Skermanella sp. TT6: one gene and its partner. The protein of the gene in region 2 interacts with the protein of the main gene of each other region in a pairwise test. Links are inferred from orthologs where the notes say so. Each region holds a gene or a part of one and is shown on either strand. Other genes may lie near its edges. The genes, in order: dnaE and IGS68_RS03325.

What was found.
Region 1: the proteins of IGS68_RS03325 (region 2) and dnaE interact in binary tests that used the Escherichia coli proteins (3 or more experiments, as listed by UniProt). The link is inferred for Skermanella sp. TT6 from one-to-one orthologs.

What each region holds. Positions count from the first base shown.
Region 1 is NZ_CP067420.1:2,813,355-2,828,974, forward strand. The notes cover bases 3,182-7,238. They hold dnaE (DNA polymerase III subunit alpha), read right to left. Parts: upstream 6,877-7,238; coding sequence 3,382-6,876; downstream 3,182-3,381. Other genes in these bases: rpsB (30S ribosomal protein S2), read right to left, coding at 3,182-3,186; IGS68_RS13295 (DUF5672 family protein), read right to left, coding at 6,979-7,238. Also shown: frr (ribosome recycling factor), read right to left, coding at 1-485; pyrH (UMP kinase), read right to left, coding at 528-1,253; tsf (translation elongation factor Ts), read right to left, coding at 1,343-2,275; more of rpsB, read right to left, coding at 2,368-3,181; more of IGS68_RS13295, read right to left, coding at 7,239-7,935; IGS68_RS13300 (dienelactone hydrolase family protein), read right to left, coding at 8,028-8,885; IGS68_RS13305 (ABC transporter ATP-binding protein), read right to left, coding at 8,951-9,664; IGS68_RS13310 (lipoprotein-releasing ABC transporter permease subunit), read right to left, coding at 9,657-10,901; proS (proline--tRNA ligase), read right to left, coding at 10,945-12,258; IGS68_RS13320 (BMP family ABC transporter substrate-binding protein), read right to left, coding at 12,408-13,499; IGS68_RS13325 (DNA-3-methyladenine glycosylase I), read right to left, coding at 14,089-14,658; IGS68_RS13330 (DUF1467 family protein), read right to left, coding at 14,683-14,916; mce (methylmalonyl-CoA epimerase), read right to left, coding at 14,920-15,324; IGS68_RS13340 (ribonuclease J), read right to left, coding at 15,395-15,620. UniProt on the Escherichia coli protein: DNA polymerase III is a complex, multichain enzyme responsible for most of the replicative synthesis in bacteria. This DNA polymerase also exhibits 3' to 5' exonuclease activity. The alpha chain is the DNA polymerase catalytic subunit.
Region 2 is NZ_CP067420.1:707,839-722,369, reverse strand. Bases 4,358-7,325 are described here. They hold IGS68_RS03325 (aminotransferase), read right to left. Parts: upstream 6,438-7,325; coding sequence 5,277-6,437; downstream 4,358-5,276. Other genes in these bases: argJ (bifunctional glutamate N-acetyltransferase/amino-acid acetyltransferase ArgJ), read right to left, coding at 7,283-7,325; IGS68_RS03315 ((deoxy)nucleoside triphosphate pyrophosphohydrolase), read right to left, coding at 6,812-7,249; IGS68_RS03320 (hypothetical protein), read right to left, coding at 6,543-6,761; IGS68_RS36130 (alpha-2-macroglobulin family protein), read right to left, coding at 4,358-5,175. Also shown: IGS68_RS03335 (hypothetical protein), read left to right, coding at 142-339; more of IGS68_RS36130, read right to left, coding at 379-4,357; more of argJ, read right to left, coding at 7,326-8,515; IGS68_RS03305 (peptidylprolyl isomerase), read right to left, coding at 8,554-9,483; IGS68_RS03300 (esterase-like activity of phytase family protein), read right to left, coding at 9,671-10,999; IGS68_RS03295 (EF-hand domain-containing protein), read right to left, coding at 11,108-12,286; preprotein translocase subunit SecA, read left to right, coding at 12,616-14,531. UniProt on the Escherichia coli protein: Shows aminotransferase activity with methionine and histidine as substrates, and to a lesser extent also with phenylalanine.

The DNA of each region.
Region 1 (15,620 bases), 2.1 Mb from region 2 along the record:
GCTTCGTCGATCTTCTTGATATGAGCGTCGGTCATGGACTGGACCTCGTCGGCCCAGGTTTTGTGTTCATCCTGGCTGATGTCGCCGCCCTTTTCCATGCGCTTCAGCATGTCCATGCCGTCGCGGCGCACGTTGCGCACGGCGACGCGGGCCTGTTCGGCGTAACGGGAAGCGACCTTGGACAGTTCGGCCCGGCGTTCCTGGTTGAGGTCCGGGATCGGCACGCGGACGTTCTGGCCGTCGGTCTGGGGGTTCAGCCCCAGACCGCCGTCACGGATCGCCTTCTCGACGGCCTTGACCATGCCGCGGTCCCAGACCTGCACCGTGATCAGGCGCGCCTCGGGCACGCTGATGGTCCCGACCTGATTGAGCGGCATCTGCTGGCCGTAGGCCTCGACGGTGATCGGTTCCAGCAAGCTGGCGGAGGCGCGGCCAGTGCGCAGCCCGCCGAATTCCTTGCGCAGCGACTCCAGGGCGCCGTCCATGCGGCGGCTGAGCGAGTCAATATCAGGGTCGGCCACGGTAGTTCAGCCCTCTTCCGTGATGATCGTGAACTTGCCGCGCCCCGCCATGACTTCGGCGAAGGCACCGGCCGTATGGATCGAGAACACTAGGATGGGAATTTTATTCTCGCGCGCCAGCGAAATGGCCGACGCGTCCATCACCTGGAGATCCTTCGCCAGAACCTCAAGGTGGGTCAACGTCTCGAAGCGCTGAGCCGCCGGATCCTTGTTGGGATCGGCGGAGTAGACGCCGTCCACCTTGGTGCCCTTCAGGAGCGCGTCACAGCCCATTTCCGACGCCCGCAGCGCCGCCGCGGTATCCGTGGTGAAGAACGGGTTACCCGTTCCGGCACCGAAGATCACGACCCGCCCCTTCTCCATGTGGCGCACGGCGCGCCGCCGGATATAGGGTTCGCAGACGCTGGCCATCGGAATGGCTGACTGCACGCGGGTCTGGACGCCCCTGCGCTCCAGCGCGCTCTGCATCGCGAGCGCGTTGATCACCGTCGCGAGCATGCCCATGTAGTCGGCCGTCGCCCGCTCCATCCCCGTCGCGGCGCCCGAGACGCCGCGGAAGATGTTGCCGCCGCCGATCACCAGGCAGACCTCGACGCCCATGCCGACGACCGACTTCACCTCGTCGGCGACGCGGTCGACGATTTCGGGGTCAAGCCCGTATTCCCGATTGCCCATCAGCGCCTCGCCGGAAATCTTCAGCAGGACGCGACCATACCGGGCGTTGGTGGGCATAGCCCCCTCCATCGCAGTCATCAAAGGTAATCCCCAAGCCAGCGCTCGTTCGAGCCGGCGGTCGCCCCGCGGGACGGCCGCCGGGAGCCTCAGCGGCCGACGTTCGCCTGGGCGGCGACCTCGGCGGCGAAGTCGGACTGCTCCTTCTCGATGCCCTCGCCCAGGACGAACCGGGTGAAGCCCACGACCTTGATCGGGGCACCGATTTCCTTGGCGACCGCCTCGACGACCTTGCGGACCTTGTTCTCGCCGTCGATGACGTAGACCTGCTCCAGGAGGACCACTTCCTCATAGTACTTGCGGAGCCGGCCCTCGACCATCTTGGCGATGATGTCTTCCGGCTTGCCGCTGGCGCGGGCCTGGTCGGCCAGGACGCTCCGCTCGCGCTCCAGGGAGCTGGCGTCCACGTCCTCGATGTTCACCGCTTCCGGACGGGCGGCGGCGATGTGCATCGCGATCTGCTTTCCGAGTTCCAGCAGGCGGGCGCGGTCGCCGGTGGACTCCAGGCCGACCAGCACGCCGATCTTGCCCAGGTTCGGAGCCAGCGCGTTGTGGACGTAGCTGGCGACGGCGCCCTGCTCGACGGCGATGCGCGAGACGCGGCGCAGGTTCATGTTCTCGCCGATCGTGGCCACCATGTTGGTGACCTCGTCGGCGACGTTGCGGTCGGTGCCGGGAAAAGCCTGCTGCTGCAGCGACTCGATCGTGCCGTCGCCCTGGAGCGCCAGCTGCGCCACCTGGTTGGCGAATGCCTGGAACCGGTCGTTGCGGGCGACGAAGTCGGTCTCGGAGTTGACCTCGACCGCGGCGCCGACGGTGTCGGCCGTCGCGACGGCGACCAGACCCTCGGCGGCGACCCGGCCGGCCTTCTTGGCGGCGGCGGCGAGGCCCTTCTTGCGCAGCCAGTCGACGGCACCTTCAAGGTCGCCCGACGTCTCGGTCAGCGCCTTCTTGCAGTCCATCATGCCGGCGCCGGTCTTTTCGCGCAGTTCCTTGACGAGCGAGGCTGTGATTTCGGCCATCTTGGACCTCTTCCTGAATGATCTGTCTGGTCAGCACATACAAATAAGGGCAACCGGACGCACCCAAGCGCCCGGTTGCCCGATCTGACGGATCAGGCCTGGGCGCCTTCCGAAACCGCGGCTTCGCCGTCGGCAGCCTCGGCGACGACGACGTCCTCGTCGGCCGGAAGATCTTCCTCGACGCCTTCGGCCTGCTCGCCGACATCGATGCCGGACGCGATCATCTCGGCCTGCAGACCGTCAAGCACCGCGCCGGAAACCAGCTCGCAGTAGGTGTCGATCGCGCGCAGCGCGTCGTCGTTGCCCGGGATCGGGAAGGCGACGCCGTCGGGATCGGAGTTGCTGTCGATCACCGCGACGACCGGGATGCCGAGCTTGTTGGCTTCCTGGACCGCGATCGACTCCTTGTTGGTGTCGATGATGAACAGGATGTCCGGCAGGCCGCCCATCTCCTTGATGCCGCCGAGCGCCCGCTCCAGCTTGTCACGCTCGCGGGTGAGCTGGAGGGTCTCTTTCTTGGTCAGGCCGATGTTGGTGTCCTGAAGGCGCTCTTCCATCTCGCGGAGGCGCTTGATCGACTGGGAGATGGTCTTCCAGTTCGTCAGCATGCCGCCGAGCCAGCGGTGGTTGACATAGTACTGGCCGCAGCGCGAAGCGGAGTCGGCGACCTTCTCCTGAGCCTGGCGCTTGGTGCCGACGAACAGGACGCGCCCGCCGCCCGCCACCACGTCGCGGACCGCGGTCATGGCGCGGTGCAGCATCGGGACGGTCTGCTCGAGGTCGATGATATGGACGCCGTTGCGCACGCCGAAAATGTACGGCTGCATCTTCGGGTTCCAGCGGCGGGTATGGTGGCCGAAGTGGACGCCGGCTTCCAGGAGCTGGCGCATGGTGAATGAAGGCATCGGCATGGAAAACAGTCCTTTTCCGGTTGCTCCGCCGCGGGCGTGGTTCACGACACGTGAACACCGGAGCGGGCCGCCGGCCTGTGGGCCGATGGACCGCAAGCCCGCGTGAGGTTTTGCGACGGGCGATAGATAGCCCGGCGTCCCGCGTTTGGCAACCATATCCGCATGCATCGGGCGGGGCATGCCCGGGCGGAACGCCTAAAGATCGAGCACGTCCGCCACGCCGGGAATCGCCTTGATCGCGGCCCTGCCCTTCGCCGAGACCGCATAGGCTCCCGGCAGCGCGATCTCGGCCTCCCGCATGCCGCCGACATCGACCAGGATCGATATCTTGCCGCGGCCCCGTCCGATCTGGTCCAGGATGTTGCGGAGATGGGGGGCCGCTTCCGGCTGGCTGAGGATGATCTGCAACCCCTCGGCGGCCCGGGCGACCTCGTCCTCCAACGGCTTCACGTCATGGCAGGTCAGCCGCATGTCCTCGCCCATGACCTGCACGTCGACCATCAGGACGACGCTCTTGCCCGGCTCCAGCAACTCGCGCGAGGTCGCCAGCAGTTCCGAGAACAGGGTCACCTCGTAGACGCCCGTGGAGTCCGACAGGCTCACGAAGGCGAAGCGGTTGCCGCTCTTGGCGACCCGTTCCTGCCGGTTGATCACCACGCCCGCCATGGGGAACCGGGTCGAGCCACCGCCGGTCGCCTTCTTGAGCAGGTCGGCGGAGTTCACCACCCGCAGGCGCGACAGCGGCTTGGCGAAGCCGTCGAGCGGATGGGCCGACAGGTAGAAGCCGATCGCGTTGAATTCGTGCGCCAGCCGGTCGAGCTGGTCCCAGTCCGCGACTTTCGGCAGGTCGGGCACCTTCAGAGTCACTCCGCCCCCTCCGCCGAAAAGGCTGGACTGCCCGCTCTCCCGTTCGGCCGCCGCGGCCTGGGCATAGCGGATCAGCGTCTCGATGCCGCCATGGACCTGCCGGCGGTTGCCGTTCAGGCTGTCGAAGGCGCCGGCGCAGGTCAGGTTCTCCAGCTGGCGCTTGTTGATCACCTTGGTGTCCAGCCGGCGGGCGAGGTCGAACAGGTCCGTATAGCGGCCACCCTCGTTCCTCTGGCTCACCACCGCCTCCATGGCGGGCATGCCGACGCCCTTGACGGCGGCAAGGGCGTAGCGGATCGCCCGCTCGCCGTCGGGCAGCAGTTCCACCCGGAAGACGGGGTTCGACTTGTTGATGTCGGGGGTCAGCAGGCGGATCTTGAGGCGGACCAGTTCCTGCCGGAAGGTGTTCAGCTTGTCGGTATTGCCCAGGTCGAGCGTCATCGACGCCGCCAGGAACTCCACCGGGTAATTGGCCTTCAGATAGGCGGTCTGGTAGGCGACCAGCGCATAGGCGGCGGCGTGGGACTTGTTGAAGCCGTAGCCGGCGAACTTGTTCACCTGGTCGAAGATCAGGCCCGCCTGCTCCCCGTCGACGCCCTTGCCGACGGCACCGTCGATGAACAGCTTGCGCTGGGCGTCCATCTCGGCCTGGATCTTCTTGCCCATGGCGCGGCGCAGCAGGTCGGCGCCGCCGAGCGAGTAGCCGGACAGCACCTGGGCGATCTGCATGACCTGTTCCTGGTAGATCATGATCCCGAAGGTGTCCTTCAGGATCGGCTCCAGCCAGGGATGCATGTAGTCCGGCTCTTTCTCCCCGTTCTTCACCGCGATGTAGGTCGGGATGTTGTCCATCGGGCCGGGACGGTAGAGGGAGACCAGCGCGATGATGTCGTCGAACCGGTTCGGCTTGAGGCGGCGCAGCACGTCGCGCATGCCCGAGCTTTCAAGCTGGAACACGCCGGTCGTCTCGCCGCGCGACATCATCTCGTATGTCCTGACGTCGTCGAGCGGCAGGTTGGACAGGTCGATGACGTCGCCGCGCTCGGTGATCAGCTCCACCGCGCGCTGGAGCACGGTCAGGGTCTTCAGGCCGAGGAAGTCGAACTTCACCAGCCCCGCCTGCTCGACATACTTCATGTTGAACTGGGTGACCGGCATGTCCGAGCGCGGGTCGCGGTAGAGCGGCACCAGCTGGTCCAGCGGACGGTCGCCGATCACCACGCCGGCCGCGTGGGTCGAGGCGTGGCGGAACAGCCCCTCCAGGCGGAGCGCGATCTCGATCAGGCGCCTGACCGTCTCGTCCGAATCGCGGGCCTGCTGAAGCATCGGCTCGCCCTCGATCGCCTGTCCCAGGGTCACGGGATTGGCCGGATTGTTGGGCACCAGCTTGCAGATCTTGTCGACTTGCCCGTAAGGCATCTGGAGCACCCGGCCGACGTCGCGCAGCACGGCGCGCGCCTGGAGCTTACCGAAGGTGATGATCTGGGCGACCCGGTCGTGGCCGTAATAGCCCTGCACGTAGCGGATCACCTCGTCCCGGCGGTCCTGGCAGAAGTCGATGTCGAAGTCGGGCATCGACACGCGCTCGGGGTTCAGGAACCGCTCGAACAGCAGGCCGAAGCGCAGGGGGTCCAGGTCGGTGATGGTCAGCGACCACGCCACGACCGAGCCGGCGCCCGAGCCGCGGCCCGGACCGACCGGGATCTCGTGGCGCTTCGCCCACTTGATGAAGTCGGAGACGATCAGGAAGTAGCCGGGAAACTTCATGTTCTCGATCACGTTCAGCTCGAAGTCGAGCCTTTCGCGATAGGTCTTCTCGGTCTCCGCGCGTTGTTCCGCCGTCATTTCGGACGTGAAGACCTGCTTCTCCAGCCGCATCGTCAGACCCTCGTGGGCCTGGTGGCGCAGTTCCTCCGGCTCGGTCCTGCCGCCCTCGGCCGCAGCCTGGAAGGCCGGCAGGATCGGCTTGATCGGCTTCAGCAGATAGCTGCAGCGCCGCGCGATGACCAGGGTGTTGTCCACGGCCTCCGGCAGGTCGGCGAACAGCTCGCGCATCTCGGCGGCCGTCTTGAAGCGGTGCTCCGGCGTCAGGCGCCGCCTCTCCGCCTCCACCACGTAGGAGCCCTCGGCGATGCAGAGCAGCGCGTCGTGGGCCTCGTACATGTCCTCGGTCGAGAAGAAGCAGTCGTTGGTCGCCACCAGCGGCACGTCCAGGTCATAGGCCAGGTCGACCAGATCCGGCTCGATGCGGTCCTCGACCTCCAGCCCGTGGCGCATCAGCTCGACATAGAGCCGGCCGGGGAACAGGCGGCGCAGCTGCTCCGCGACGTCGCGCGCGGCGGGCTTGTGCCCCTCGGCGAACAGGCGTCCGACCGATCCGGACGGTCCGCCGGTCAGGGCGATCAGACCGTCGGTGAAGCCTTCGAGATCCTGCAGGGCGATCTGGGGCGCCGAGGTCGGATCCCCCTCCATGAAGGCCTTGCTGATCAGCTTCGTCAGATTTTGATAGCCGGTCTCGGACTGGACCAGGAGCGCGAGCTGGTCGGGCATGTTCACGCCCTTCCCCACCGGCTTGCCGCCGCCGTTCGCGGCCGGCCCCATGCGCCGGATACCGAGCTGGCATCCCAGGATCGGCTGCACGCCGGCGTCCATGGCAGCCAGGGAAAATTCCAGCGCCCCGAACAAGTTGCCGGTGTCGGTGACCGCGACCGCCGGCATCTCCTGCTTTTGGCAGATCTTGACCAACTCCTTGATCTTGATCGCCCCTTCGGAGAGCGAATAGGCGGAGTGGACGCGCAGGTGGACGAAGTCGGCTATCGGCATCGGGTGCTGTACTCGGGCGTCGGGCTGAGCGAAGTGGCCAAACATGCCAAGACCGGCACCGAACGTCATGCGCAAGTTTCGCTTGACGCCCTTATGAGCGTCTCATGACAGCGCCGGCTCCCGCTCGCAAGCATCGATTTCCCCGGCGGCACCGGTCGTTCTGGCCGGCTGTTCAAGGTCGGCGAGCCGTTCCAGCCAGAAATGCCGATCCATCCGCGACCACGCATGACAGCCCAATGGCAACCGCCCGGCGGTCAGGTCGAAGGCGATGCGCGGTCGGTCCTCGAACGCGAAACCAAGCGCCTCGCGCGGGGTCGGCAAGCTATAACCGGCCATGAAGAAAGGCGCGTACTGGCTCCAGAACTCGTCCTCCGGCCGCTCGAAGCTGGCTGCGAATCGGGACGCAAGGGAGCCGCCGCCGTTGCACCACGCCCGGATCAAGCCGTTCGCCAGGACCTTCAGGTGCTTCCAGCCGGAGAAGTGACGCCGCTGCTGCGCGAATCGGAATTGCGGAGCGAAGCGGTCGCTTCCGAGCACCGCCAGCATATGGTCGATCCGGCGAAGCGAGAAGCCGCCATTGCCGACCGACTTGAGATCGTCCGGACCTCTGTTGCCAAACCAGGGCGCTCCGACATAGCTCCAATCGCGCTCGCACCACCGGCCGACCGAATTGCCAAGCAGCAGACAGTCCAGTTGATACAACAGGATGTATCGATATCCCGCGAACAGCCGATAGAACCACGGCGTTATCATCATCCGGTTATAGGCGGCGATGCCCGCCATGGCGATCGCCGGCACCCGGACGACGGAGAAGTCTGCGTGGTCGAACTTCAACTCCAGCCCGTCGGGAACGACAAGATATCTTGGGATTCCGGAAGCGTTCCGCCGCAAACGGTCGAGCGACAGGCGCTCGTCCTCGGTGAGCGCGGCGACGGCCAGCGGAACGACGACGGCGAGATCGCCGCTCCCGGTCGACGGCCACGGATCGGGCGGGTCGACGAAGCCATATGCGACGGAGAGGTCCCGTTTGACGGTTTTGCTCGAAGACCCTTTGCCCATATGGTCCACTTCCGACTCGCTGCGGATCTGTCACCGCGAGCCGGAGAATAGCGTTCAAGAGTTAAGCCTTTCGACCGAGCCGGAAAGGCAGTTCAGGCGAGGCTGGATTTCAGGAACTCGACGGTCCTGGTCCAGGCCAGTCGTGCGGCCGCCGCATCGTAGCGCGCCGGAGCCGTGTCGTTGTTGAAGGCGTGGTTGGCGCCCTCGTACATGTGGAGGGTATGGTCGACGCCGGCCTCCTTCAGCGCCGCCTCGAAGGCGGGAACGCTCTCGTTGATGCGGTCGTCCAGTCCGGCATAGTTCAGCAGGAGCTTCGCCCGGATGTTCGGCACCGCCTCCAGCGGCGGAGTACGGCCGTAATAGACCACCGAAGCGTCGAGATCCGGCGATGCCGTCGCCAGCAGGCCGGCCATGCCGCCGCCCCAGCAGAAACCCATGGCCCCCACCTTGCCGGTCGACCCGGGGTGGTTCTGAAGGACTCCGACGGTCCTGACCAGATCGTCCAGGGTCTGCCTGCCGTCGAGCTGGCCGATCATCGTGCGGGCCCGATCCTCGTCGGCCGGCGTTCCGCCGAGCGGGCTCAGCATGTCCGGGCCCAGTGCCAGGAAACCTTCCAGCGCGACGCGGCGGACGACGTCCTCGATGTGGGGGTTGAGGCCGCGGTTCTCGTGGATCACGATCACCGCCGGCAGCTTGCCGGCTCCCTGGGGCTTCGCCAGATAGCCCTTCAGCTCGCCCGACGCGCCCGGCCAGGTGATGCGCGAGGTTTCCAGCCGCGAGTCGGTCGCCGGCACGACCTGCGCCAGGGCATAGTCGCTCTCCAACAGGGGGAGCAGGGCCGCCGCCGCTGCGGCGCTGCCCGCCAGGGCGGTCAGGCGGCTGATGAAGACCCGCCGGTCCAGCGGGGCGTGGGTATACTCGTCGTAGAGCTCGATGATCCTGCGGTCCATGGCGCAACCCTGCTGTCGTGGTCCGGGGCATCGCCGTGCGCCCCGGCCAGAGGGTAAGCCATAGCTCAGTGCTGGACCAGCACGCCGTCCCTCAGCTCGAGCACCCGGTCCATGCGGGCCGCCAGGTCGAGGTTGTGGGTCGCGACCAATGCTCCGAAATCGCCGCCCCGGACCAGGTTCGCCAGCATCGCGAACACGTCCTCGGCAGTCTTGTGGTCCAGGTTGCCGGTCGGCTCGTCCGCGATCAGCAGTTTCGGGCGGTTGGCCAGGGCCCGCGCGATCGCGACCCGCTGCTGCTCGCCGCCGGACAGGCGCGCCGGCCGGTGGCCGGCCCGCGCGCCCAGGCCGACCAGGTCCAGCAGTTCCATGGCGCGCTTCCGCGCCACGGATTTCGAGATGCCGGAGATCATCTGCGGCAGCACGATGTTCTCCAGCGCGCTGAACTCCGGCAGCAGATGGTGGAACTGGTAGACGAAACCGATGGACTGGCGGCGCAGGGAGGTCCGGTCTGCGTCGGACAAGGTGTTGGCCAGCTTTCCCGCGATGCGGATCTCGCCGCCGTCGGCCTGCTCCAGCAGGCCGGCGATGTGCAGGAGCGTCGACTTGCCCGCGCCCGACGGCCCGACCAGGGCCACCAGCTCGCCGCCGGCGACCTGGAGGGACGCGCCGCGCAGCACCTCTAGCGGCTGGCCCGCCTGCCTGAAGGTCCGGACGACCCCGTCGATCTGGATCATGGGCCGGATCATGGGCTCGGCCCGCCCGTTCGTCGTCTCATTCATAGCGGAGCGCCTCGACCGGATCGAGCTTGGCCGCCCGCCACGCCGGATAGATGGTGGCGCCGAAGGACAGCCCGAGCGCCATCAGGACCACCCGGGCCACCTCGGACCAGTCGATCTCCGCCGGGAGCTGCGTCAGGAAATAGATCTCGGCCGAGAACAGCTCGGTGCCCAGCAGGTTCTGCAGCACCTGCCGGATCGACTCGATGTTGTCGGCGAAGGCGACGCCCAGGACGAGGCCGAAGACCGTGCCGATCACCCCGATGCTGGCGCCGGCCAGGAAGAAGATGCGCAGGATCATGCCCCGGGTCGCCCCCATGGTGCGGAGGATCGCGATGTCCCTGCCCTTGTCCTTCACCAGCATGATCATGCTGGAGATGATGTTGAACGCGGCGACCAGGATGATCAGCGTCAGGATCAGGAACATGACGTTCCGCTCGACCTGAAGGGCGTTGAAGAAGCTGGCGTTGGACTGCTGCCAGTCCACCAGGCGCGCCCGACCGCCCAGCACCTCCTGCACCGGCCCGCGGTACTGCCAGATCAGCCGGGGCTGCTCGACCATCAGCTCCAGCGTCGTCACCGCGTCGGGCACCCGGAAGAAGACCTGCGCGGCCGGCAGCGGCATGAAGATGAAGTTGTTGTCGTACTCGAACATGCCGACGTCGAAGATCGCGCCGATCGTGTAGGCCCGCATGCGCGGCACCGTCCCGAAGGCGCTGGTGTTCCCCTGCGGGCTGATCAGCGTGAGCTGGTCGCCGACGGCGAGCCCCAGCCGCTGCGCCATCCGGATGCCGATCGCCACGTTCTCGTCCTCGAATCGGTCGAGCGACCCCCGCACGATATGGTTGGAGACGGTCGGCCGGACCCGGAAATCCTCCGGCGCGATCCCTCGGACGATGGCGCCGGACGACACGCCCCTGACGGTGACCAGGGCCTGCGCCTCGACGGTCGGCGTCACCGAGGTGACGCCGGGCACCTGCCGCAGCCGGTCGGCGAGCGGCTGGTAGTCGGGCAGCGGGCCCTGGATCGCGTAGACGTTCATGTGGCCGTTCAGGCCGAGCACCCGGCCCAGCAGTTCCGACCGGAAGCCGTTCATGACGGCCATCACGATGATCAGCGTCGCGACGCCGAGCCCGATGCCCAGCAGCGAGAACGCCGCGATCACCGAGATGAAGCCTTCCTGCCGCCGCGCGCGGAGGTACCGCATCGCGACCATGCGTTCGAAAGCGCCGAAGATCATGCCTGCAAGGCCTTCTTGGACTGATGGGCGGTGCGTGCCGGTCTCAAGCGGTCAGCTTGGCCAGGGCGGCGTCGCGCGACAGTTCCTCGCGCTCGCCGGTGGCCCGGCGCTTCAGCTCGACGACGCCGCTCTTCAGCCCCCGCGGACCGACGGTCAGCTGCCACGGGATGCCGATCAGGTCCATGTCGGCGAACTTGCCGCCGGCCCGCTCGTTGCGGTCGTCGTAGATCACCTCGACGCCTGCGGCGTTGAGGTCGCGGTACAGCTCGTCGCAGACGCGGTCGCACTCGGCGTCGCCGGTCTTCAGGTTGATCAGGCCGACCTTGAAGGGCGCCACGCTGTCCGGCCAGATGATGCCGGCCTCGTCATGGCTCGCCTCGATGATCGCGCCGACCAGCCGCGACACGCCGATGCCGTACGACCCCATCTCCAGGGTGACCTGCTCGCCGTTCGGCCCGGCGACCACGGCGCCCAGCGGGGCCGAGTACTTGGTGCCGAAATAGAAGATGTGGCCGACCTCGATCCCGCGGGCGTTCACCAGCTCCTCCGGCGGAAGGGGCGAGGTGGCGGGATCGTGCTTCTCGTCGGTGGCGGCGTAGATGCTGGTGTATTTCTCGAAGAACGGCGCGAGGTCGTCGTCGAATCCGGGTGCTCTGGACAGGACATTCAGGTCCAGCCACTCCTTGTCGCAGAAGACACCGCTCTCGCCGGTTTCCGCCAGGATGATGAACTCGTGGCTGAGATCGCCGCCGATCGGGCCGGTGTCCGCCTGCATCGGGATCGCCTTCATGCCGAGCCGAGCGAAGGTCCGCAGATAGGCCAGGAACATCTTCTGGTAAGAACGGCGGGCGCCGGCCTGATCCAGGTCGAAGGAGTAGGCGTCCTTCATCAGGAACTCGCGCCCCCGCATCACGCCGAATCGGGGGCGGATCTCGTCCCGGAACTTCCACTGGATATGATAGAGGTTCCGCGGCAGGTCGCGGTAGCTCTTGACCGCCGACCGGAAGATGTCGGTGATCATCTCCTCGTTGGTCGGGCCGAACAGCATCTCGCGCTCGTGCCGGTCACGGATGCGCAGCATCTCCTTGCCGTAATCGTCGTACCGGCCGCTTTCCTTCCACAGCTCCGCCGGCTGGATCGTCGGCATCAGCAATTCCTGCGCGCCCGCGGCGTCCTGCTCCTCGCGCACGATCTGCTCGATCTTCTTCAGCACGCGGAACCCCAGCGGCAGCCAGGCATAGATGCCGGCGCTGGTCTGCCGGATCATGCCGGCGCGCAGCATGAGCCGGTGCGAGACGATCTGCGCCTCGTTGGGGTTTTCCTTCAGGGTGGGCAGGAAATAGGCGGACAACCGCATTCGACTTCTCACGGGGCTCGGGGACGACCGGCCCATGGCCAGTCCGATCGGAGCGGACTGTAGGGAATAGCGCCGGACAAGTCCATGGCGGCAAGTCCATGCCGGGGGCGCGTCGCACGCCCCCGGCAGGCAGCGCTTACCTGGGCAGGTTACTTGGGCAGGGTGCCCTGGACGCCTTCCACGTAGTAGGCCATCGACAGGATCTCCTGGTCGGTGGCGGTCTTGCCCTCGGCGATCACGACCTTGCCGGACTGGTCCTTGATCGGGCCGGTGAACGGATGCAGGGCACCCGACTTGATGTCCTCGATCGCCTTGTTCCCCAGCGCCTTCACGTCGTCCGGGACCGCGTCGTTGAACGGCGGCAGGAAGACCGTCCCGGTGGCGAGGCCGCCCCAGTAGTCTTCCGACTTCCAGGTGCCGTCCAGGACGGCCTGGACCCGCTGCTGGTAGTAGGGATTCCAGTCGTCCACGATGGAGGTCAGGTGGGCCTTCGGGCCGAACCGGCTCATGTCCGACGACTGGCCGAAGGCGTGGATGCCGCGGGCCTCGGCTTCCTGGATCGGGGCCGGGCTGTCGGTGTGCTGGGCCAGGATATCGGCGCCCTGGTCGATCAGCGCCTTGGCGGCGGCCGCCTCCTTGCCCGGGTCGTACCAGCTGTTCACCCAGACCACCCGCACCTGCGCCTGGGGATTGACGCTGCGCAGCGCCAGGGTGAAGGCGTTGATGCCGCTGACCACCTCGGGGATGGGGAAGGACCCGATATAGCCGATGATGTTGGACTTGGTCATCTTGCCGGCGAGCAGCCCGCAGACGGTACGGCCCTCGTAGAAACGGCCGGAGTAAGTGGCCACGTTGGCGGCGCGCTTGTACCCGGTCGCGTGCTCGAACTTCACCTTGGGGAAACGCTGCGCGACCTTCAGCGTCGGGTTCATGAACCCGAACGACGTCGTGAAGATCAGGCCGGCGCCGCCGGCGGCCAGCTGGTTGATCACCCGCTCGGTGTCGGGCCCCTCGGCCACGTTCTCCACATAGGTGGTCTCGATCCGGTCGCCGAAATGCTCGGCGATGTGCCGGCGGCCCACGTCGTGCTGATAGCTGTAGCCGTGGTCCGAAACCGGGCCGACATAGACGAAGCCGACCTTCAGCTTGTCGGCGGCAAGCGCGCGACCGACCGTCGGACCGACACTGAGGGCTGCGGCGGTCCCGGCCACCGAAAGACCGAACTGGCGTCTGTTGAGCATGTTTCTTGTTCCCTCCGAGAGAGTTGGTTCAAGTGACGGGACAGGCGGCAAGCCGCCCACGGGCAGCCCCATGCAGGATGAAGGCCCGCGGGGATGGCTTGGAACCCTGGATTATTCTGAAAGACCTTGCGCATTTCGAGGCAGGTATGCCGTTGCCCATGACGCGAGACGCCCTGCCCTGAAAGCCGCGTGTGACCGGATGCCTTTGTACCAATTCGACGGTATCGGCCACAACCGTTTTGCCCGTTCCGCACCGCATGCCCGGCCGAACCGCGACATGATCAGTACCGCGGCAAAGAGCCATGGATTGGGCAGAAAACAGGTGACGATGGCGCAAGCATGGCGTAAGGTTTCGCCCACAATAAGAAAAGGGCCGCGCTGTCACCGCAGCGCGGCCTGAAGTTAGGGAGGAATCGCCACCAGGCGTCGGTAAGAGGGATAAACCCTCTCAGCGATAAAAATTATTGTCCGAGGCACTGAGCAAGGCAAGCCACAAAATGGAGCTTGCCTTTTCTTTTGCTCATTTTCTTGCTCTTTTGCTTATCCACTAAGCAACTGAGCGTGTTTCGCCCAACGGTTTGCCCAAATTTTAAGCTCGATAGCCGGTAAACCCGCTCCGCTCCGCCCGAATCCAGGGGGGATCGAGCGATTCCAGGTGCCGATGCACCGGGCAGGCTGGATCATGGGCACCGGGCAGATAGCCGAGACTCATCAGGAACTCGTTCACGATCTCCCCGCCGGTGAAGCGGAACTGCGTCTTGAACAGCTTTACCCATCCCGCCTTGTCCAGCGGATGGTGGCCGTCCAGCCATCCGGCGAAACCGCCGTGGGAGGCACGGAGTGCCTGGACCCGGCGCGCGTTCTCGATCACGGCATCGATCTTCAGCCGGTTGCGGATGATGCCGGCGTCGCCCAGCAGCCGAGTCCGGTCTTCCTCGCCATAGGCGGCGATCCGGTCGATGTCGTAATTCTCGAAAGCGGCGGCGAAGGCCGCGCGCTTCTTCAGGATGGTCAGCCAGGAAAGTCCGGCCTGGTTGATCTCCAGGACCAGCCGCTCGAACAGGACCCGCTCGTCTGCGGACGGAAACCCGTACTCGCCGTCATGGTAAGGCCCGTGCCACGGATGCCCGGGTGCTGCTTCGCAATAGGACAAGCCCATGGCGCGTCAGGACCTCCGCTGAGGTCACGTCCGGAACGAGATCAGCCCGGACGTGACGATGAAGTAGATGATCAGCCAGACGACCGCCGCGACTCCGGTGGTGACCAGGAACTTCAGGCCGATGCGGGGCTTGGCGGGAGCCCCTGCGGCCATGCCGGGCTCCGGCTCCTCCGGCGCGTGGGAGCCCCAGGGAAGCACGGCGAAGAGGACTGTCCACCAGACCACGAAATAGACGGCGATGCCGGTTACCCAACCCATCGATCAGGCCTGTTCCAGTTCGACCAGGGTGCCCAGGAAGTCCTTGGGGTGGAGGAACAGGACCGGCTTGTCGTGGGCGCCGATCTTGGGCTCGCCGTCGCCCAGCACTCGGGCTCCGTCTGCCTTCAGCTTGTCGCGGGCCGCCAGGATGTCGGGCACCTCGTAGCAGACATGGTGGATTCCGCCCGATGGATTGCCGGCCAGGAACTTGGCGATCGGGCTGGCATCGCCCAGGGGATACAGCAGTTCGATCTTGGTGTTGGGCAGTTCGACGAACACCACCGTCACCCCGTGGGCCGGCTGGTCGACCGCAGCCGAGACGGTGGCGCCGAGCGTGTCGCGGTAAAGGGCCGTGGCCTTTTCCAGGTCGGGCACGACGATAGCCACGTGGTTGAGCTTGCCGATCATGGTTCCCCCTTGGTCTTTCTGACTTGGTCCATCGATGGCGGTGCCGGGTCGGGCGGCCCGCCGCCCATCCCTATAGCCGAACCAGGTGGACTTCGGTGAGCGGCTTTTTGCCCTGGCTCGCGTTGAGGCTCCGGCGGACCGCGATGCGGGTCGCCTGGCGCACGGCCTCGTCGTCCAGCCGGGCCTGACGGGAGAGCTCTTCGACGGCCTTTCGCACCGCGACTCCGACTTCCGTCAGGATCTCCGCGGCTTCCGGTCCCTCGAGCAGGCCCATGACGGCGACCTGCGGCTGGGTG
Region 2 (14,531 bases):
CGGCTTGTTTCAACAGAGGGGTTTTTATTTGTATTTTAAGAAGCGTCCGTTTGCCGCGAGCCAGCGACAGCTTGCCACGCGCAGCCCGAAATCCATGCGCCTATAGTCGGGGCAAGAGAGACAGAGTTGCAGGGGTGTTAGATGTCCGACCGCGCTATCGTGGCGCTGGGAGTGTGGCTCCTATTGCTCGTACTCATGGGCACCGCCACGATCGGGATCGCCATCGCCTTTTACATCGGCCTCGGCTCGGTGATGGCGGTGATGGCGGCTATCCTTTTCATCGCCTCCCGCCGACGGGCCGGCGGACGGCACGCCGGCGCCGGCCCGAGGGGGGCCTAGTCCCGGCGGCAATCCCGGCGCCAAATCCTGCGGCGCGCCCTACTCCTCCCCCACCACCATCCGCCCGGCGGGGCCGCGGGCGAACAGGTTGGGGCTGTACATGTCCTCCACATAGGCTCCGGGCAGGGCGTAGTCGCCCGGGACCACGGCCCGCGCCAGATAGACCAGCCGGAAGGCGGGCCGGTCGGGCGTGAGGTCCAGTTCGGCGACGAAACGGTCGTCGCGGAACTCCACGTGGTTTGCGGCGCTGAGATCGCCCAGCCAGGACAGGTCGCCGAGCTGCCCGCTGTCGGCCAGCCGGACATTCTCGATCTCCAGCCCGGCCGGCAGCATGTCCACGACCAGCGCCTGGTGCTCCTCCTCGCGCAGGCTCTCGCCCTCCAGGATCACCACCAGCACCTTGCCTTTCGCCACCCCGGCGGGATCGACCGGGGCGCCGTCGGTGCCGAGGATGGTGCGCCGGATGGCGAAACCCTCGGCATCGGCCGGCAGCGGGCTCGCCGGAACCCCCGCCAGGGTGACCGACCGGTAGAGCGGCACGGCGCCGGCGTTCTCCACCGGGATCGCCGGGGCATCGGGCCGGAGCCGGCGGTACAGCGCGCCGGGCACGGTCACGGGCTGGCCGTCCAGCACCATCTTCGTCTCCCCCGCCTTGGACGCCAGGGCGGCGGCCGCGTTCAGGACCCAGGCCCGCTCCTGGGCGCTGGTCGCCTCGGCGTCGGCCAGCAGGGTAGCGAGCTGCTGGGCGAGCCCGGCCAGCCGGTCCCGGCCGCCGCCGGCCTCGGCCAGAAGCGCGATCAATGCTGCCTGGTCGCGCAGTTCCGAGCCGAAATCGCGCATGCCGGCAGGCTCCGCGCGGGCGCGGTCGAGCCGGCCGAAGGCTTCCGCCGCGCGGTCGGCGTCGCCCAGCCGGGCGAGCGCCCCCGCGACCTGGGCGCGGGCCAGCCGGGTCGGCAGGGCGTTCCAGTGGGTTTCCTGGAAATAGCGCGCCTCCGCCGGATCGACCGCCTTGCTGCCCGCCAGGGTGTAGAGGGCGTAGGCCCGGGCCGCCAGTTCCGCCTCGTCGAACCAGGCATTGTCGAGCACGCCGTTCAGCCACTCGACGCCCTTGCGCCAGGGCATCTCGGGCACCCGGTAGCCGGCCTGGCGCGCGCGGCCGAGGAAGTCGAGCGCGTAGGAGGTCAGCCAGAGCTCCCCGGGTCCCTGGGGCGACCACATGGCGAAGGCGCCGTCGGACCGCTGGACGGAAACCAGCCGGTCGATGGCGCGCTGGACGCGCTGGCGGACCTCGGCCTCGGAGGCGATCTCCAGCGCCGCCATCACGGGGCCGAGCTGGAGCAGCGGCATCGCCCGGCTGGTGATCTGCTCGGCGCTGCCATAGGGGTAGCGGTCGAGCGACAGCAGCAGTCCGGGAAGGTCCAGGTCGGGCATGGTCCCGACCGCCAGCATGACGCCGACCGTCTCGCGGCGGAGCGCCACCGGCTCGGGAACCGCGTCGGGCGAGACGGCCGACTTCCGGCCGGGCTCGATCAGCTCGACCCGGCGGCGCGAGACGGCGGGCTGGAGACGGCGCACGCCGACCGCCCATTCCCGGGTCACGGCGAGCCCGTCGGGGCCGGTGATCTCCACCCGCACCAGTCCGGCGCCGACTCCGGTGCCGGCGATGGTCAGCGGCACCGTCACCGGCTTGCCGGGCCGGACCCCGCGGAGCGCGACCTCGCCGCCGGAGCGCAGCTCGACCATCCCTCCGGTGGCGAAGCGCAGCGCATAGTCGCCGCCCTTCTGCCCCCGGTCGGTCAGGGTCAGGGAGACCTGCGCCACGTCGTCGGGCGCCAGGAAGCGGGGAAGCCCCGGCTCGACCAGGAGGGAGTCGCGGACGGCGGCGGTCGCGGTGGCGCTGCCGACCTTGCCCGGCGTCCAGGCGACCGCCATCAGCCGCAGCCGGCCGTCGAAGTCGGGGATTTCCAGCGGGACCTCCGCCGTGCCGTCGGGGCCGACCGTCACGATTCCGGAATGGAGGGCCGTCATCTCCCTCCGGAGCGGCGGCGGCGGGTCGCCCGGCCGGCGCCGGACCGGCGGGACCATGGCCGGCCGCGCGCCCGTCGCGGCCATGGCGCCGTTCCGGTCCGCCAGCGGTCCCCCGACGTCCCGCAGGTCGACCTCCAGCGGTCGCCGGCCGAGATAGTGCATCGCCGGATCGGGAGCGGCGAAGTCGGTCAGCCGGAGCATGGCGTCGTCCACGGCCGACAGGGTCAGGCGGACCTGCGCGCCCTCCTCCGCCCCGCGCACCGTGACCGGGACGCGGACCCGGCCCCGGGGAGCCAGGTCGGCCGGGGCGGCGATCGAGACGTCGAGACGCCGCGGCGCCGGATCGACCGCGAGCCACGCGCTGCCGACCGCCCGGCGCGACGCGGCGCCGTGGGCCGGCTCCGCCGGGGCGAAGGCGGTGGCGACCACATGGACCCCGGCGGTCCAGGACGGATCCACGGGGACATCGAGGAAGGCGCCCTCCGGCCCGATCCGGCGCAGCACCGTCTGGTGGACCGCCCGCCCGGCGACGGCGACCAGCACCTGGGCCTGGTAGGGCGGCTTGACGAAGACCTTGGCCGTTTCGCCGCCGGAATATTTCGGCAGCATGACCGCCACGTCCACCTGGTCCGGGCGCTCGCCCGCGGTCGGCGTGACCCACCAGCCGGCCGAGAACCGCAGGCTGGTCGCGACGCCCGTTCCGGTATCGAAAACCTCCAGCCGGTAGCGGCCGGAGCCGACCGGCTGCTCGATCGCGGCGCGGCCGTCGGCGGGCGGTTCCGCCGCGACCGCGAGCGTGCCGCCGGTCACCCGCTTGTCCTTGACCTGCGCCCGGTAATCCCAATGGCCGTCCGCCTCGAACCAGGCGTAGTCGTATTCCTCCTCGTACAGCTCGTAGGACAGGGAGGGCCGGTCGAGCGGCGCGCCGTCCGGCCCGACCGCGACCACGTCGAAGGTGGCGGTGGCCCCCTCCGGCACGGCGTCCCCGCCGAAGCGGGGCCTGATCCCGATCGCGAAAGGCTGGTGCCGGACCGGGAGGGCGATCTCGCGCACCGCCGGACGGCCGCCTATGTCGTAGAGGGTGCCCTGGATCACGGCTTCCAGCGCCTGGCTGGTGTCCGGCGGCTCGGGGAGGCGGAGCTCGACCCGCGCCACCCCGTCGGGACCCGTGACGAAGCCCGGCGCGTCGGTCCGCAGCGGCTCGAACGGCTGCTGGACCAGGCCGAAACGGTAGCCGGCGAAGCGGGGATACGGCTCGGCCGCGCGGCGCAGCGTCACCGCCAGCTCGCCCGGCAGCTTCGCCGCCGGCCCCGCCCGGCGGTACCGGCCGTCGATCCGGAGCGCGAGAGTGCCGCCGGCATCCGCATGGTCGCGGTCGGCGGCGAGGCCGACGTCGAGGCGCGGCGGCACGAAGTCCTCCACCGCGAAATCGACGCGGCCGACCGGCGCGCCGTCCGGCTCCAGGTGGGCGGTGACGGACCATTGCCCGGCCGCGGCGGGGCGCGGCAGCTCCAGGCCGAGGCGGTAGCTGCCGGCCCCGGCGTCGGCCGCCTGCCGCCGGTCGACCTCGAACCCGTCGGGGCGGAGGATCCTCAGGGTCAGGGCGCGCCCCTCGACCGCGGCGGCGCCGGAATCGCGCAGCAGGGCGTTGAGGAACACCGTCTCCCCCGGCTGGTAGAAGCCGCGGTCGGTGTAGAGCCAGGCGTCCAGGGGCGACGCGTCGGCGCCGGGGCCGGCGCGTTCCGACGGGTCGGTCGCGGCGGCCACGTCCAGGAACGCCATGTCGCCGGACGCGCCATAGGCGAAGACCGCCTGCGGCGCGCCGCCGCCGGTGCCGCGCAGGGTCTCGCGCGGGAAGCGGGCGATGCCGTCCGGCCCGGTCGCGAGCTTGCCCAGCTCGGCGTTGCTGCGCGCCAGCAGGCGGAGCTCGACCCCCGGCACGGGCTCGGCGGTGGTCAGGCTGCGGGCGAACACCAGCAGCCCGTCCTCCCCCGCGAAGGTGGTCAGCCCCAGGTCGGAGACGACGAACCACTGGGTGGCCTTGGCCTCCCACGACTCGCCCTCCCGGTCGGCGTTGCCCGCGACGGCGAGATAGACGCCCGGCTTCAGCGCGCCGACCGAGGCGCCGACGACAGCCTCCACCGGGAAGGGCGTGACGACGGCCTGGTTCCGCCGGTCGCCGGTCGCCATCTCGCCCTGCCAGACCTGGGTGCCGCTCCGCTCCACGATGCCGCCGACGTCCAGCTCGGTCAGGGCCTGGCTGATCCGGCCGTAATGGATCTGCTCGACCAGGGACCGGTCCTCGATGCGCAGCACCTGGAGCCGGGCGCGCGCGACGTTGACGGTGCGCAGCGGCAGCCCCTCGGCGCCGACCTGGGGCAGGACGTAGCCGGCGCCCCGGAAGGCCAGCATGGGCTTGCGGTCCGGCACCGCCACGTCGAAGCGCGCGGCTTCCCCCAGCGCCGCCCCGTCGGCTCCCGGCAGCCCCTGCTTCAGCGTCACGCCGTATACGGCGCCGTGCTCCAGTCCTTCCAGGCAGAGGGTGGCGCCGCGGGCGACCGCGGCGACGTGCACGGGCGGCTCGACCTCGACCTGCGCGGCGTAGTCGGTCCGGGAGGATTTCCCCAGCGGGCGGGTGAAGGTGAAGCAGGCCTGGGGAACGTCGCGCTCCGCCAGGATCTCGACCCCGGCGACACCGAAGGCAGCAGGTTCCGGGACCGGGTCCGGTGCGGGTTGCTGTGCCGGAGCGGCCGCCGGACACCCAAGGGCCATGGCGAGAGCGAGCCCGAACGGACGCAGTATGCGCATGAAACGACAAACCCCGAAGCCGACAAAAATAACCAGCAGGCGCCGTGCGGCACCTGCTGGATCATGGCGCCGGATTATGGCGCAAATCATTCAAATGCGCCTCAGAAATAGCGCTTGAGCCGGGCGACGGCCTCGTCGAGCAGCGCATCCTGCTTGCAGAAGCAGAACCGGATGAAATTGCGCACCGGGCTTTCGGCGAAGAAGGCGCTGACCGGGATCGCGGTGACGCCGGCCTCTTCCGTCAGCTTCAGGCAGAAGGCCACGTCGTCGCCGTCGAATCCGGTGGAGGAGATGTCGGCGATCAGGAAATAGGTGCCGCCGCTGTGCAGCACCGACAGCCCGGCCTCGCGCAGGCCGGCGGCCAGCCGGTCGCGCTTGGCCTGCATCGACGCGGCGAGTCCGGTGAAATAAGCCTCCTCCTTGGCCAAGCCATAGGCGACCCCGGCCTGGAGGTTGGGCGCGGTCGTGAAGGTCATGAACTGGTGGGCCTTGGCGACGGGCTGGAGCAGCTCCGGCACCCCCGTCACGTAGCCGATCTTCCACCCGGTCAGCGAGAAGGTCTTGCCGGCGGAGCCGACCCGCAGGCAGCGGTCGCGCAGCCCCGGGATCGTGATCAGCGGGATGTGGCGGGCGCCGTCGAAGACCAGGTGCTCGTACACCTCGTCGCAGACCGCGTAGGCGTCGAAGCGCCGCATGAACTCGCCGATCAGCTCCAGCTCGGCGCGGGAATAGACCTTGCCGACGGGGTTCAGCGGGTTGTTGAGCACCAGCGCCTTGGTCTTCGGGCCGAACACCCGCTCCAGGTCCTCGCGGGTGAAGCTCCAGTCCGGCGCCTTGAGCGTCACGATGCGGGGAATGCCGCCGGCCAGCCGGACGATGGGCAGGTAGCTGTCGTACATCGGCTCGAACAGGACGACCTCGTCGCCCGGCTCGATCAGCCCCAGCAGGCAGGCGCCCAGCGCCTCGGTGGCGCCGGAGGTCACCAGGACCTCGCGCGCCCAGTCCACCTCCAGCCCGTAGAACCGGCGGGCGTGGGCGGCGACGGCCTGGCGAAGCTCCGGCGTTCCCATCATGGAGGGGTACTGGTTGTAGCCGTCCAGCAGCGCGTCGGCCGCCGCCCGGAGCACGTCGGCCGGGCCGCGGTCGTCGGGAAACCCCTGCCCCAGATTGATAGCCCGATGCTTGAGGGCCAGTTGCGACATCACCTCGAACACGGTGGTGGGCATGTCGCGGAAGAGAGGGTTGCCGACTTTGGCGGTCATGATGGGATCGGGCGCTTCTGTGGACACGGGAGGCGGGAACTTAGCCGATCGGACCCGGCGGGTCGATGGGCTATGCCGCCCGGACGCCCTTCTCCCATACAGGGATTATGGCGCTTCGGCCCCGCAGATCGCGGCGCGGAACTTCGGTTCGAGAGCCTGCGCGTGCTCTTCCCGGTAGCCCTTGTGCTTCGTCAGATAATCGATGACCGACAGGTCGCCTTCGCGGATCCTGTTCCTCAAGGCGCGCTCCGCCTCCTCCCGGCTGAAGGTCACACGCTCGGTCAGCTCGGTCCTGGCATCGCTGTATCGCGCGTTGATGCCCATCGTGATCTCCTACAAACCAAGAGCACCTTGTGCGGATGAAACGCCGTATCCTACAGCAGGTCCCGCAGCATCGCGACCAGGGGCTTGTCGGCCGGGGGCATGGGGTATTTGCCCATGTCGTTGGGCCGCACCCAGGCCAGGGACTGGCCTTCCAGCGGGGCGACCGTGCCCTGCCAGACGCGGCAGACATAGAGCGGCATCAGCAGGTGGAAGCTCTCGTAGCGGTGCGAGGCGAAGGTGAAGGGGGCGAGGCAGCTTCCCGCCGTCTCGATCCCCAGCTCTTCCCGCAATTCGCGGACCAGCGCGTATTCCGGGCTCTCCCCCTCATGGACCTTGCCCCCGGGGAACTCCCACAGGCCGGCGAGCGACTTGCCCTCCGGCCGCTGGGCCAGGAGGACGCGGCCGTCCGGATCGACCAGGGCCACCGCGACCACCAGAAGCACCGGCTTGCCGGGCTCCGGAGTCGAGTCGGGGTCGAAGCAGTTCATGGGGATCCACCCGGAAGAAGCGTCACCTTCGGCTCAGCTCCGGTAGCTGCCGTTGATGTCGATGTAGCCGTGGGTCAGGTCGCAGGTCCAGACCGTCGCGGCGCCCGACCCGATGCCCAGCTCGACCAGGAAGTCGATGTAGCGGCCCTTCATGTGCTCGACGACGGGCGTCTCGTCGTAGCCGGGCACCTCCATGCCGTCGGCCGCGATCAGCACGCCGCCGGCGGAGATCCGCAGCTTGTCGCGGTCGGCCTTCTCGCCCGCCTTGCCGACCGCCATGACGATGCGGCCCCAGTTGGCGTCCTCGCCGGCGATGGCGGTCTTGACCAGGGGGGAATTGGCGATGCTCAGCGCGATCCGCTTGGCCGCCTTGTCCGACGCGGCACCCTCGACCCGGACGGTGACGAATTTGGTCGCCCCCTCGCCGTCGCGGACGATCTGCTGGGCGAGGTCGACCATCAGCGCGTTGAGCTGGGCCTTGAAGTCGGCCAGCGACTTGTCGCCGGCCTTGGTGACCGGCTTGTTGCCGGCCCGGCCGGTGGCGCACAGCAGCACGGTGTCGCTGGTCGAGGTGTCGCCGTCCACCGTGATGCAGTTGAACGACTGCTCGTTGGCCTCCGCCAGCAGCTTCTGGAGGACCGGGGCGGCGATCGCCGCGTCGGTGAAGACGAAGCCCAGCATGGTCGCCATGTCGGGCGCGATCATCCCGGAGCCCTTGGCGAAGCCGTTGAGGGTCACCGTGGTATCGCCGATCCTGGCCGTGCGGGTGACGCCCTTGGCGAAGGTGTCGGTCGTCATGATCGCCTTGGCGGCCGGGAACCAGCCGTTGGCGTCGAAGGAATTGGCCAGCCCCGGCAGGTGCCGGGCGATGGCGTCGGCCGGGATCGGCTGGCCGATCACGCCGGTGGAGGCGACGAACACCTCGCCGGGCTCGCAGCCCGCGAGCGCGGCCGCCGCATCCACCGTGGCCTGGACGAACGCCTCGCCGGCCTTGCCGGTGAAGGCGTTGGAATTGCCCGAATTCACCACGATCGCCCGGGCGCTGCCACCCGCCAGGTTCTTCTTGCACCAGTGGACCGGCGCCGAGGCGGTCAGCGACCGCGTGACCACGCCGGCCACCGTCGTGCCGGCGTCGAGCAGGGCGACCATCAGGTCGTCGCGGCCCTTGTAGCGGATGCCGCAATTGGTCGTGGCCAGCCGGACACCGGATATTGCCGGCATCCAAGGGAAGTCGCCGGGTGCAAGGGGAGAGATGGTCGGTGCCATGGTGGTCGTGGCTTTCGGGTCGTGGAAGTGTCGGTAAGTTACGGCCTGGGCGCCGGGGCGGCGCCCGGGGCGGCGGAACCGGGCGTGGCGGCGGGCTGCTCGGGCATCGGCGAGCCGTCCATCTGGAAGCGCTCGACCCTGGCGTCGCTGCGCAGGTCCTCGACCAGCTCGCCGATCACCTGTTCCGAAACCTGGCTGCGGAGCTGCTCCTGAACTTCCTCGAAGGTCGGCGGGGTGCTCTGGCGGCGCTCGACGACCTTGATGACGTGCCAGCCGAACTGGGTCTGGACGGGGGTCTCGCTGACGTCGCCCGGCTTCATGGCGAAGGCGGCGTTGGCGAACGGCTCGACCATCTGGTCCTTGGTGAAGAAGCCGAGGTCGCCCCCCTGCTGGGCCGCGGCCTTGTCGGTCGACTTCTCGCCCGCGATCTTGGCGAAATCGCCGCCCTTCTTGAGGTCGGCGATGATCGCCTTGGCGGCGTCCTCGGACTCGACCAGGATGTGGCTGGCCTTGACCTCGTCCTGCGGCGGGTTCTCCTGCTTGAACTGGTTGTAGGCTTCCTGGAGGCGCTCCGCGGTGATGCGCTTCTGGACTTCCTGGGTCAGATAGAGCTCCTGGACGATGCGCTCCTCGGCGCGCTTCATCCGCTCCGCCACTTCCGGATCGTTCTGCACGTTGTTCTTGTAGCCGGCCTCGGCCACCAGCTTGCCGTTGATGATCTGGTCGATCACGGCGGGGAAGATCATCTGCACCGGCATCTGCTGCACCTGCGGCGGCAGCGACGCGATCGTGCGCATGACCTCGGAGCGCTTGATCTCGGCCCCGTTGACCTTGGCAACCACCGGATCCTCGCCGGCGCCGGTGCCGGCATCCGCCGGAGGAGTCGTGCCGGTCTGGGCCAGGGCGGCGAAGCCGGCACCGCCGAGCGCCAGCGAGACGGCGGCTACGCGGAGGACTCGTGCGAGCATGAGAAGTTCCTTATTCAGCGGAATGACGGGCGCGGCGACATGCGCCAGCAATCCGCAGTCGCACGCACTTTTTCCCTTTCGCAGCGATTAAGCACGGCTTGGGGCGGCTTGCAAGGCGGGACTGCCGGGGTCCGGCAATTGCCCGAACCCCGCCACAGCGCCGCCATGGATCGTCCGGACGGCCGCCTTATTTGCCTGCGCCGGGGGCGTCCAGGCCGAGTCCGGTCACCTTGACGACCGCGGTGCGCTTGCCTTCGATGCCGAAATCGTCGTCGTTGATCAGCATCAGCGCGCCGTCGCCGAAAAGGGCCATGCCCTCGACCTTGGGCGGGATCCCGGGATGGGCCGCGGTGTCGAGCACCAGGGCCTTGGCGGCCGGCACGATGCCTTCCCTGGCGAGGTCGGCCTGCTCCAGCGAGGGGGCCGTGGCCGCGTCGTCCCACTTGCCGCCCTTGATGTCGGTGGCGCCGGCCAGGGCGATGCGGAAGATCTTGGTGGTCCGCTCCGTCCGCTCCAGGATCAGCAGGTCGTCGCCGGAGAGGTGCATCAGCTCGCTGATGCGCACGGTGTTCTGCTTCTTCTTCTCCTCGCCCCGATAGGCCGAGGTCGGCTCCATCACGTAGACATACTCCCCCGCGACCTGCATGGTCGCGCGGTCCAGCTTGAACAGCCGGGCGTTGGCGGCGTCGGCGTAGGTATCGTTGTCCGGATTGGCCAGCGGGTTCTGCAGGACGAAATACAGGAACTTCTCGTCCTCGGAGACCGCCATGGACTCGATGCCGCGGTTCAGCGCCCGCCTGGCCAGGAGGGCCGGCAGCGTGCCCTTCACCTCGTACCCGGCGCCGGCATAATCCTTCTCGGTCCCGGCCGGGACGTGGCGGACCTGGATGCGGCCGTCGGGAGCGGCGTGCAGGATGGAAGGCCCGTTCTCGTCGCCGATCCAGAAGCTGCCGTCGGACAGTCGGACGATGCCTTCCGCGTCCACGGCGTCCGGGTTCTGCTTCAGCCTGGCGCCCTTGGCGTCCAGCGGCTGCTCGGTCGAGGCGACGGTCAGCGGGTTGAGCATGCCGTCCACCGGGTTGCCCCGGGCATCCTTGAGCGAGATGCTGTCGAGCACGCGGAAGGTCCCGTCGCCCAGGACCTGGATGCGGTAGATCGAGGGGCTGTACTCCGGCACCGGGTAGATGCGGCCCCGCTTCACGTCGCCGCAGATCAGCTCGCCCTTGACCCCGGCGATGCCTTCGGCGTCGCCGCAGGTGAAGTTGGGACCGCGGTCGCTGACCGTGTGGAAGATGTCGGCGGGATCCCCCTTGCCGCGGAACGCGCCGCTGCCGATCCCGACGGAGAGGTCCAGGGTCTTGCCGCCCTCGAAGGCGACCTTGCGCAGGGTCAGGATCGGATCGCTGCTCGAATATGCCCGGACGGTCACGGAGGGCGCCTGGGCGGCGGCGGGAAGGGGGACGGCGGCCAGCGCGCCGATCATGAGGGCCGATATCGGGAGCAGGCTTGCGCGCATTCCGGTGGATCTCCGCATTCAGAAAAGTTCGCGGACGTTAGGCGCACCGGATTGCAGGAGGATGACAGCCGCATGACACATTTGCATGCGGCTGCGCCGGGCTCCGGATCAGATCTTCACGTCGAGCAGCAGGTCGCCGAGCATGCCCCGGCGGCCGTCGACCCGGCCGAACTCGCTCTGGCCGACCAGGGTGCCGCCGGTCAGGCGCTGATCGACCCGGATGGCGAGGTCCAGCCGGATCTCGGAGATGCCCTCGTCCTTCAGGCGCGACATGCTGCCGTCGCCGCGCAGCAGGATCAGCGAGTTGAACACGGCGTCGCGTGCATCGATGACGCCGTTGCCGTCCTGGTCGAAGCGGGCAAGCTCGGCGAACCCGCTGGAGGCGCCGTTCTGCTCCCCGAACAGCTCGCGGCCGTCGTCTATCCTGCCGTTGCCGTTGCGGTCGAGCGCCAGGAACGCGTCCTTGCCCGCGACCCAGGCGGTCCGGTCGCGCGCGCCGTCGCCGTCGATGTCGAACAGGACGCCGGTCTCCGCCGTGGTCAAGTCGATGCCGTTGCCGTCCAGGTCCAGCACCAGCGGATCGACCTGCCGGATGCCGCCGCCGCCCCCGCCGCCGCCACCACCGCCTGCGCCGGCGTCGCCCTGGCCGCCGCCCAGCAGCCCGACGGCGAGGGCGGCCCCGGTCGTCATGCCGGCGTCCAGGCGGACCATCTCGATCGACGCCTCGACCTTGCCGGACTCGCTGGAGATCTTCAGGTTGACCGACTGGAAGACCAGCGAGACGCTGGTCGAAGCCTGCCCCGGCTCGGGCGAGCGCGCGGGCGCCGGGCCGCGGGCCGCCGCCTCCCGCGCCTTGCCGGCGACCGCCTCGGCCGCCTTCTGGCTTTCCTCCGCGGAATGGCCGAACATGCGGAACACCTTGATCAGGTCCTCGCGCACCTTGTCCAGGATGGCGTCCAGCGGCCGCTCGGGATCGCGGGCGCGTCCGACCGACAGGGGGGTCCGCGCGAGGCGGGAATTCTCGCTGACGACCTGGGAGAGCCGCATGGCCGTCGCGGAGAGCTCGACCTTGACGCTTCCGGAATTCGTCCTGGCTTCGGCGCCGGCCTCGGGTGCGGCGCCCGGGACATCGTCGCTCCGGGACGCCCTGGAAGCCGCCTCCGGAACGGCATCCCGGCGCGCGGGAGCGTCCGACCTGGCGGGAACCGGGGGCTGGGCCGGCCCGGGAACGGTGCGCTTGAGGCCCGCGGGCAGAGCTTGGGCCAGGACTTCCATCATGCCGACCATCGGCTGCCTCCTTCTAAGGGCCAATAACGACGGGGGAGCGGCTGCCTGCGCCTACTGCGCGGTTGGAAAAGCCTCTCCGCGGGCTTATCTTTGTCCCACACGGCTTAACGATCGCTTAAGACGCTTGCCGCACCTGCCGAAGGCCGCGGGTGCCGCCGGGCGCATGGCTCCGGGCGCAAGGGTGGTGCAGCCGCAGGCTTGTTGACAGGCATTGCGCGCACTCTTATGTCAAGGCCGTGCCATGCCCGGGCCGATGCCGAGCGGGCGCCCTGGATCGTGCGCCAGCCGTTTCTTGCTCAAACCGTTCTTTGCTCTAACCCGAGGTTTCAATGTTCGGTGCTATTGCCCGTAAACTTTTCGGCACCGCGAATGATCGCACCGTGAAGGCGCTGCTGCGGCAGGTCGAGGTCATCAACGCCCTGGAGCCGAAGGTAGCCGGCCTGTCGGACGACGAACTCCGGATGCGCACCGACTGGCTGCGCGAGCGCCTCGAAAAGGGCGAGACGCTGGACGACATCCTGCCCGACGCCTTCGCCACCGTGCGCGAGGCGGCCAAGCGCGTCCTGGGGCAGCGCCATTTCGACGTCCAGCTGATGGGCGGCATCGTCCTGCACCAGGGCAAGATCGCGGAGATGCGGACCGGCGAAGGCAAGACGCTGGTCGCCACGCTCCCGGTCTATCTCAACGCGATCGCCGGCAAGGGCGTCCACGTCGTCACCGTCAACGACTACCTGGCCCGGCGCGACAGCGGCTGGATGGGCAAGATCTACGGCTTCCTGGGACTTTCGGTCGGCTGCATCGTCCACGGGCTGGACGATTTCGAGCGCAAGATGGCCTACGCCGCCGACATCACCTACGGCACCAACAACGAGTTCGGCTTCGACTACCTGCGCGACAACATGAAGTTCCGGCTGGAGGACATGGTCCAGCGGCCGTTCAACTTCGCGATCGTCGACGAGGTCGACAGCATCCTGATCGACGAGGCGCGCACGCCGCTGATCATCTCCGGCCCCTCGACCGACAGCTCCGAGCTCTATATCGCGGTCAACCGGGTGATCCCGCACCTGTCCGCGGAGGACTACGAGAAGGACGAGAAGGTGCGGGCCGTCAGCCTGACCGAGGCCGGCACGGAGAAGGTCGAGCAGACCCTGCGCGAGATGGGGCTGCTGACGGAAGGCAACCTCTACGACATACAGAACGTCAGCCTGGTCCACCACGCCAACCAAGCCCTGCGGGCGCACACCCTGTTCCAGCGGGACAAGGACTATATCGTCAAGGATGACAAGGTCATCATCATCGACGAGTTCACCGGCCGCATGATGGAGGGCCGGCGCTATTCCGAGGGCCTTCACCAGGCGCTGGAGGCCAAGGAGGGCGTGACGATCCAGCGCGAGAACCAGACGCTGGCCTCGATCACCTTCCAGAACTATTTCCGCCTCTATCCGCGCCTGTCCGGCATGACCGGCACCGCCATGACCGAGGCGAACGAGTTCGCCGAGATCTACGGCCTGGAAGTGGTCGAGATGCCGACCAACGTCGCGGTCCAGCGCAAGGATTTCGACGACGAGGTCTACCGCACCGGCCGCGAGAAGTTCGACGCCATCGCGATCCTGGTCGAGGAATGCCGGGAGCGCAGGCAGCCGATCCTGGTCGGCACCGTGTCGATCGAGAAGTCGGAGGTGCTGTCCGACCTTCTGAAGAAGAAGAAGATCCCGCATGCGGTGCTGAACGCCCGCTACCACGAGCAGGAAGCCCAGATCATCGCCCAGGCCGGCCGGCCCGGCGCCGTGACGATCGCCACCAACATGGCGGGCCGCGGCACCGACATCCAGCTCGGCGGCAACCTGGAAATGCGCCTGGCGGTGGAGCTGGCCGACATCCAGGATCCGGCCGAGCGCGAGCGCCGCGCGGCCGCGATCCAGGCCGAGATCGCGCGCGACAAGGAGATCGTGAAGGAGGCCGGCGGCCTGTTCGTGATCGGCACCGAGCGGCACGAGAGCCGGCGCATCGACAACCAGCTGCGCGGCCGGTCGGGCCGCCAGGGCGACCCCGGCGCCTCCAAGTTCTTCCTCAGCCTGGACGACGACCTGATGCGGATCTTCGGGTCCGAGCGCATGGACGGCATGCTCCAGCGCCTGGGCCTGAAGGAAGGCGAGGCGATCGTCCACAGCTGGATCAACAAGGCCCTGGAGAAGGCGCAGCAGAAGGTCGAGGCGCACAACTTCGAGATCCGCAAGAACCTGCT